Regions from separate parts of the Piscinibacter sp. PDB1-1 genome, predicted to be linked through region 1. Evidence: predicted binding sites of a transcription regulator. Region 1 holds the regulator's gene; the other holds the start of a gene.
What was found. Region 1 encodes HrcA, which represses chaperone genes, less so after heat shock. Its sites were predicted from a motif close to TTAGCACTCNNNNNNNNNGAGTGCTAA; they were not measured.

Region 1 (4,209 bases):
GTCGGCGGGTTCGAATCCGGCCTCGTCGAGCCACTGAACGAGGCTCGACGGTGTGTCGAACTCGGCCGTGATCTCTGCCCGCGCGGCGCCTTCTCGCACCACGCCGGCATCGCCCCGGCTGCCGAGCGCAAGCTGCAACGCGTCGATCAGGATGGACTTGCCGGCACCCGTCTCGCCCGTCAGCACCGAGAAGCCCGTGGCGAGTTCGACTTCAAGTGCAGTCACGATCACGAAATCGCGCAGCCCCAGGCGCCTCAGCATGTCTGCGGCCTCCACCCCCTCGTGGGGAATGCATGAAACGATGTGGGCGACATCACCCGGTCACTCCAGAATTCCAGTGCAATTTGCGCCGCAAGGTGGCGTAGTAGCTCCAGCCGCGTGGGTGCAGGAACCGAACCTGGTGCCCCGAGCGGCGGATCACGATGCGGTCGCCCGGCAACAGGCTCGCCAGGCTCTGCATGTCGAAGTTGACGCTCGCGTCGCGGCCCGTCACCACTTCGAGCGTGATCTCCAGGTGATCGGGCAGCACGATGGGGCGGTTGGACAGATCATGCGGCGCAATGGGCACCAGCAACCAGCCGCCGATGCCCGGGTGCAGGATCGGCCCGCCTGCCGACAAGGCATAGGCCGTCGAGCCGGTGGGCGAGGCGATGATCACGCCGTCGGCGCGCACATTGGCCACGAACTCGGAACCGATGTCGACCTTCACCTCGATCATGCTCGCCGTCGCATTGCGGCTCACCACCACGTCGTTCAGGGCAAAGCCGTCGAAGATCTTCTGATCGTCACGCAGCACATTGCCTTCGAGCATGGTGCGGTGTTCTTCTTCGTAGTCACCGTGAATGATCGGCGCCAGCGCCTCCGCGTGTTCGCCAATCGGCACATCGGTGATGAAGCCCAGGCGGCCCTGGTTGATACCCACCATCGGCAGGTTGAAGCGCGCGAGCTGGCGAGCAAATCCGAGCATGGTGCCGTCGCCACCGACGACCACCGCCATGTCGCAGTTCTTGCCGAGTTCGGTGGTGCTCAGCCAGTGGAAATCAGAGATGCCGGTATTCAGCGCAGTCTCGCGTTCGAGCGAGACCTCCATGCCTTGTCGAACCAGAAAATGTGCGACCTCTTCGAGCACCCCGCGGATGCCTCGGGCCTGGTACTTGCCAACGAGAGCAGCGTGTCGAAAGCGTGAAGGCATGCGGCGGATTACACCACAGCGACTGTGAACGAACGGGGTCAGGACGCCCCTGCGGCCTACAATGAAAACCATGTTGGACGACCGCGCCAGAACCCTGCTCAAAGCGCTCGTGGAGCGCTACATCGCCGACGGCCAACCCGTCGGTTCGCGCACGCTTTCGCGCGCGTCCGGGCTCGATCTTTCGCCCGCCACCATCCGCAACGTGATGGCCGATCTCGAAGAGCTCGGCCTCATCGCCAGCCCCCACACCAGCGCCGGGCGCATCCCCACGGCGCGCGGCTACCGGCTCTTCGTCGACACCATGCTCACGGCGCAGCCGCTCGACCTGAGCACGGCCCACCGACCAATCGAGACGCAACTGCAGCCCGATCAGCCCCAGCGCGTGATCGCCAACGCGGCACAACTGCTGTCCAGCCTCTCCAGCTTCGTCGGCGTGGTCACGGCTCCGCGCAAGGTGGGCGTGTTTCACCATATCGAGTTCCTGCGCCTGTCCGAACGGCGCATCCTGGTGATCCTCGTCACGCCCGATGGCGACGTGCAGAACCGCGTCATCCTCACAGCGCAGGACTACACCCAGAGTCAACTCGTTGAAGCCAGCAATTACCTCACCGTGCAGTACGCCGGCCTCACCCTCGACGAGGTGCGCGAGCGCCTGAAGAACGAGGTCGATACCTTGCGCGGCGAGATCGCCACGCTGATGCAGGCGGCCGTGCAGGCTGGCGCCGATGCGGTGGCCGAAGAAGAGCAGGTCGTGATCTCAGGCGAGCGCAACCTGCTCACCGTGCGTGATTTCTCGAGCGACATGAGCAGCCTGCGCAAGCTGTTCGACCTCTTCGAGCAGAAGACGCAACTCATGCGCCTGCTCGACGTGAGCAGCCGTGCCGAAGGCGTGCGCATCTACATCGGCGGCGAGAGCATGGTCGTGCCCTTCGAAGAGCTGTCGGTCGTGTCGGCCCCGTATGAAGTGAACGGCCAGGTCGTCGGCACGCTGGGCGTGATCGGGCCCACGCGCATGGCCTACGACCGCATGATCCAGATCGTCGACATCACCTCGCGCCTCGTCAGCAATGCGTTGAGCGTGAAGTAGCGCCCGCCCGCTCCCTACAATCCAACCCCTTCGGGCCGTTAGCTCAGTTGGTTAGAGCAGAGGACTCATAATCCTTTGGTCGTTGGTTCAAGTCCAACACGGCCTACCAGCACATCTCTTGGGGCGCAGGCATGGTGACGACGCGTCGGCGGGTTCTTGCAGCGTGTATGGTGCTCGCGCTGGGTTGTGGAGTCGGCCCTGCAGGGGCGCAATCTTCACGAGGCGCGCCCTACACCGGCCCTTTGTTCGACGCGCACCTGCACTACAACGTCGAGGCCGCCACGCCGTACCCGCTGGCCGATGTGCTCGGCCGCATGCAGCGCAGTGGCGTGCGTGCGATCGTGGCGAACAGCCGGCCGAATGACGGCACGAAGGCGCTTGCCGCGGCAGGCGATGCAACGAAGAAGGCCGGTGTGACGGTGGTGCCCTTCGTGCGCCTTTACCGAGACCGGGCCGACTACACCGGCTGGCCCACCGATCCGAGCATCGTCGAGATGGTGATGCGCGAACTGGCGGCTGGCACCGAGGCGGGGCCGTATCGGGGGCTGGGCGAGTTTCACCTGTATGACAGTGCGCACGCCGATGGCCCGACCGCCAGGCGACTGATGCAACTCGCGCAGGAGCGCAAGCTCGTGGTGTTGGCGCATGTGGATGACGTGGCGGTCGAGAAGCTCTACGCCCATGCGCCGAAGGTCACGATGATCTGGGCGCACACTGGCATCGGTGGCGTGCCGGTCGAGCGCGTCCGGGCGCTGATGTCCAAGCATCCGGATCTGTATGGCGAGCTCTCGTACCGGCCGGGCTTGACAGTCGAAGACGGTCGCCTGAGCCCGGCGTGGCGAGCCCTGCTGATGGAGCGGTCCGAGCGCTTTCTCGTCGGGTCGGACACCTGGACCAACAGCCGCTGGGGCGACTACGAAAGCCTGATGCGCGAAGCCCGAGTCTGGCTGGGTGATCTGCCACCCGCCGCCGCGCGCCGCATTGCCTGGGACAACGGCGCCGCGCTGTTCGGGTTGCCGGCTGCACCCTGAGCCGCCCAGGCTCGCGCGCTGTGCGCGCCGACATTGCACGCGCTTGCAGCGGGGGCAGGATGCCCCGTACAGTCGGCGCGGAGCCCTTCGCCGTTGGGCATTTTCCTTGCCCGCCCGATGTCGCCCTCTGCTCCGCCGCCGCAACCTCCTCGCAGCCCGCTCGAACGCTTTCTCCGCCTGTTTGCCGACGTGCGCGAGGGCGAAGGCCTGCAGGTTGTGCTGCTGGCGCTCAATGTGTTCCTGATTCTTTCGGCCTACTACGTGATGAAGCCGGTGCGCGAGGCGCTCATCCTCGCGTTGCCGCACGGGGCCGAGGTCAAGAGCTACGCGATGGCGGCGCAGGCGGCCTTGCTGGTGGTGATCGTGCCGCTCTACGGGGCGCTCGCCAAGCACATGAACCGCCGCACCCTCATCAATGTGGTCACGTTGTTTTTCGTGGCGTGCCCGATCGGCTTCTATGTACTCAGCGGCCAGGGCGCCAACGTGGCGCTGGCGTTCTTCTTGTGGCTGGGCATCTTCAGCCTGATGGTCATCGCCCAGTTCTGGGCCTTCTGCAACGACCTCTACACCACCGAGTCGGGCAAGCGCCTGTTTGCGCTGATTGCCTTCGGCGCGTCGGTCGGCGCGGTGTTCGGCGCCTTCATCTCGGGCTCGCTCATCCATGCGGTCGGCGTGCGCCCGCTGATGCTGATCGGCTCGGCGGTGCTGGCGGCGAGCCTCGTGCTGTTCAATCTCATCGACCAGCTCGCCCGCAAGCGCGGCGCGGCCAACCAGCCGTTGGATGCTGCCGAGGCCGCTGCCAAGATTGGTGGGCGCAGCCCGTTTGCCGTGGTGTTCGGCAACCGCTATCTGCTGGGCATTGCGATGGTGATTCTGTTCCTGAACTGGGTGAACGCGTC
Region 2 (4,209 bases), on a different contig from region 1:
GGAAGCGGGCTCCGCGAAGATCTGGGTGCGGCCCGTACGGATGAAGCGGGCGGCTACCTGTTCCGGTTTGCACGTACGCGCGCAAGCGATCCTCGCCCCGACGTCATCGCACAGGTGCGAAGCGGCGCGGCCGGTCTCCAGCAACTCGTGTTCGAGAGTGCACCCTACGCAGAAGTGGCCAACCTGCGGCGCATCGACGTGTGCGTGCCGTACGCCCAGTTGCGGCCCAGTGAGCCGTGCGCGGACGATCGCGTGATCCGGCGCGCAAGCCACATCGTGGTCGCACCAGACGACCCTTTGGATGTGCGGGATCGCCGGTCGATGCAGCGCCTGCCGGGTGTGCGGATGCGGCAGGTCGCGTAGCTTTCGCCGGGGGGCTCGGCAGCGCCAAAGAAAAAGGGCTGCCGAAGCAGCCCTTTCGCATGTGGCGTTTCTCTTGCGAGATCGGCCTGGACTTACATGTCCATGCCCATACCGCCCATGCCACCCATACCGCCCATGCCACCGCCGGCAGCCGGTGCGTCGTCCTTCGGGGACTCGGCGACCATGCACTCGGTGGTCAGCATCAGCGAAGCGACCGAAGCGGCGTTTTGCAGCGCCGTGCGGGTCACCTTGGTCGGGTCGAGGATGCCCATTTCGATCATGTCGCCATAGGTGTCGTTGGCGGCGTTGAAACCGAAGTTGCCCTTGCCGTCCAGCACCTTGTTGATGACCACGCTCGGCTCGCCGCCGGCGTTGCCGACGATCTCGCGCAGCGGGGCTTCGATGGCGCGCAGGATCAGCTTGATGCCGGCTTCCTGATCAGCGTTGTCGCCCTTGATGGTGCCAGCGGTCTGGCGGGCACGCAGCAGCGCCACGCCACCGCCAGCCACGATGCCTTCTTCAACGGCAGCGCGGGTGGCGTGCAGCGCGTCTTCCACGCGAGCCTTCTTTTCCTTCATTTCGACTTCGGTGGCAGCGCCAACCTTGATCACGGCAACACCGCCAGCCAGCTTGGCCACGCGCTCTTGCAGCTTCTCGCGGTCGTAGTCGCTGGTCGCTTCTTCGATCTGCACGCGGATTTGCTTCACGCGGGCTTCGATGTCGCCCGCAGCACCGGCGCCGTCGATGATGGTGGTGTTTTCCTTGCCCACTTCGACGCGCTTGGCTTGGCCGAGGTCGGCCAGCGTGACCTTCTCGAGCGTCAGGCCGACTTCTTCAGCGATGACCTTGCCGCCCGTCAAGATGGCGATGTCTTCCAGCATGGCCTTGCGGCGGTCGCCGAAGCCAGGCGCCTTGACGGCCACGACCTTCAGGATGCCGCGGATGGTGTTGACCACCAGGGTCGCCAGCGCTTCGCCTTCGACTTCTTCGGCAATGATCAGCAGCGGACGGCCCGCCTTGGCGACTTGCTCCAGCGTGGGCAGCAGGTCACGGATGTTGCTGACCTTCTTGTCGTAGAGCAGCACGAAGGGGTTGTCCAGCAGTGCGGCTTGCTTCTCGGGGTTGTTGATGAAGTAGGGCGACAGGTAGCCGCGGTCGAACTGCATGCCTTCGACGACTTCGAGTTCGCTGTCGAGCGACTTGCCGTCTTCGACGGTGATCACGCCTTCCTTGCCAACCTTGTCCATCGCGTCGGCAATGATCTTGCCGATCGACTCATCGCTGTTGGCCGAGATCGAGCCGACTTGTGCGATTTCCTTGGAGGTGGTGGTGGCCTTCGAGGCCTTCTTCAGCTGCTCGACCAGGGCGGTGACCGCCTTGTCGATGCCGCGCTTCAGGTCCATCGGGTTCATGCCGGCGGCCACGTACTTCATGCCTTCGCGCACGATGGCCTGGGCCAGCACGGTGGCGGTGGTGGTGCCGTCACCGGCGTTGTCGCTGGTCTTGGAAGCAACTTCCTTGACCATTTGCGCGCCCATGTTCTGGAGCTTGTCCTTGAGCTCGATCTCCTTGGCCACGGACACACCGTCCTTGGTCACGGTGGGGGCGCCGAAGGAGCGCTCGAGCACCACGTTGCGGCCCTTGGGGCCCAGGGTCACCTTGACGGCGTTGGCGAGGATGTTCACGCCTTCGACCATGCGGGCACGGGCTTCACCGCCGAAGACCACGTCTTTTGCTGCCATGTTCTATCTCTCCGAAATGAGTTGGGTATGAGGTGCAGGGAGAAGAGGGTTTACTTCTCGACCACGGCGAAGAGGTCTTCCTCGCGCATCACCAGCAGTTCGTCGCCGTCGACCTTGACGGTCTGGCCGCTGTACTTGCCGAACAGGACGCGATCGCCCACCTTGACGTTCAGGGCCACGAAGTCGCCCTTTTCGTTGCGCTTGCCGGTACCGACGGCGAGCACTTCACCTTGGTCCGGCTTCTCGGCAGCGGCGTCGGGGATGACGATGCCCGAGGCGGTTTTGGTTTCTTGTTCCAGGCGCTTGACGATCACGCGATCGTGCAACGGACGAAGTTTCATAGCATCTCCTTGATGACTCAAAAACCAATCTTCTGGGAAGGATGAGCGAAAGTTTGCGCTCATTCACTTTTCTGTGCGGCGAGGTCGCTCACGCGGCCTGACTGCAATTAGCACTCGATCTGCACGAGTGCTAGCAGTCTGATTATAGGGTTCGGCCGACCGCTTTCAAGAGGCCCTCGCGGCCAGGTGGGTCTTGATGCCAGCGGGGTGGCTGCCGGCGACCGGGGAATATCAGTCCGTGCTGCCGTCTTCGTCGCTGTTGGCTCGCGGCGGGGTTGCCCCCAGGCGGTAGCCTTCGGCCGCCCAGGCTCCGAAATCCACGTTCTTGCAGCGCTCGCTGCAAAACGGGCGGAATGGGTTCTCGGGCGAATAGACGCTGTCGCCGCGGCATGTAGGGCAGGCGACGATGCGTGGGCGGGCTGGTGTGGGCGCTCGGTTCATGAACAGAGGGTCAGCTCGAAGCTGGTGTCTACACCGGCTGGCTTGAGCCGGCCCTCGGCGTCCTGGCGCATCAGGCGCACCAGCACCATCAGGCGGTGACCGCTGATCTCGGGGATGAGTTGGCGTTCTGGATCGATGCGCAGGCGCAAGAGATGAAACACACGTCCCGCCGGCAGGCTTTGCTGGAACTGACCTCCTTGCGTAACGACCTTGTGCGGCGCGCCCGAGTCGCGCACCAGGCTCAGCAGAACCTTGAGCGCCTCTGCCAGGGGCATGAGCGTCGAGACCCATTGGTTCAGGTCACTGCGGCGGCGTGCCGCAGCCTGCTGCTGCCACGCGTAGTACGCGGGGAGGTCGAACTCGCAGGTGCCACCAGGAATGCTGATGCGGCTGCGAATGCTCATCAGCCACTCGTTGCTGGTGAGGGTGTGGCCGGCTTTGCCTGGGAGATCGTTCAGGCCCTTGAAAGCGTGGTCGATCGTGCCGAGCACCTGATCGAGCGCCTGATCAGAGATGGAAGGGTTGCCGCGATAGCCATTGAGCTGGGCGCGCTGGCGCTCGAGGTCTTTGAGCAGGTCGGACTTCAGGTCGGCGCGCGAGGCGACGTCCATGATCTCGAACATGGTCGCCAGCGCGTAATGGTGGTCGACCGTTTCGTCTCGAGGCATCAGGCGACCGAGGCGGTCGAACAGATGCTCGAGCCGCAGCATGGTGCGGATGCTTTCATTGAAGGGGTACTCGTACAGGATCAAGATGAGGCGGCTCCGCTCGACCGGCGCGATTGTTCCACACGCGTCCAGGACATCCACAGCTTGACCACTTCGAGGCGCAAATGTTCCAGGGTCAATCGTTCATTGAAGATGACCGCATCGGCGGACTTTCGCCGTAGCTGCCTGCTGGCCTGCTGAGCGATCACCGACGCGACCGCTTCACGCGTCCAGCCTGACCGCGCCACAACGCGCTCAATCTGCACGTCGACGCTGCAATCGACGACCACAACGCGGTCGACGCGTGTGCGCCAATGTGTCGACTCCACGAGCAGCGGCACATCGAACACCACAGGGCGACCGGCGGCGGCGATGGCTTGCCGATCGCACTCGGTGCCGATCATGGGGTGAAGAATGGCTTCTAGCCGAGCCTTCGCAGACGGGTCCGAAAACACCATCTCTCGCATGCGCGCGCGGTCGAGCGCGCCTGATGCATCGATCGATTCGGGCCCGAACGTGGCGCGAATGGCATCGATGGCCGCACCGCCGGGGTGGGTCAACGATCGTGCGATGAAATCGGTGTCGACCAGTGCCGCGCCCTGAGCTACGAGGGCT

Region 2: the regulator HrcA is predicted to act here: its motif matches at 2,554-2,580, upstream of groES (co-chaperone GroES).

The regions. Positions count from the first base shown of each region.
Region 1 is NZ_JBWVZJ010000001.1:1,399,018-1,403,226, reverse strand. It holds gene recN (DNA repair protein RecN) at 1-261, opposite strand, end outside; gene AC1KAR_RS06380 (NAD kinase) at 314-1,192, opposite strand; gene hrcA (heat-inducible transcriptional repressor HrcA) at 1,263-2,279, shown strand; tRNA gene AC1KAR_RS06370 (tRNA-Ile) at 2,312-2,388, shown strand; gene AC1KAR_RS06365 (amidohydrolase family protein) at 2,447-3,310, shown strand; gene AC1KAR_RS06360 (NTP/NDP exchange transporter) at 3,428-4,209, shown strand, end outside.
Region 2 is NZ_JBWVZJ010000002.1:472,505-476,713, reverse strand. It holds gene AC1KAR_RS13935 (hypothetical protein) at 1-363, shown strand, start outside; gene groL (chaperonin GroEL) at 456-2,105, opposite strand; gene groES (co-chaperone GroES) at 2,156-2,446, opposite strand; gene AC1KAR_RS13920 (DNA gyrase inhibitor YacG) at 2,678-2,887, opposite strand; gene zapD (cell division protein ZapD) at 2,884-3,639, opposite strand; gene coaE (dephospho-CoA kinase) at 3,636-4,209, opposite strand, start outside.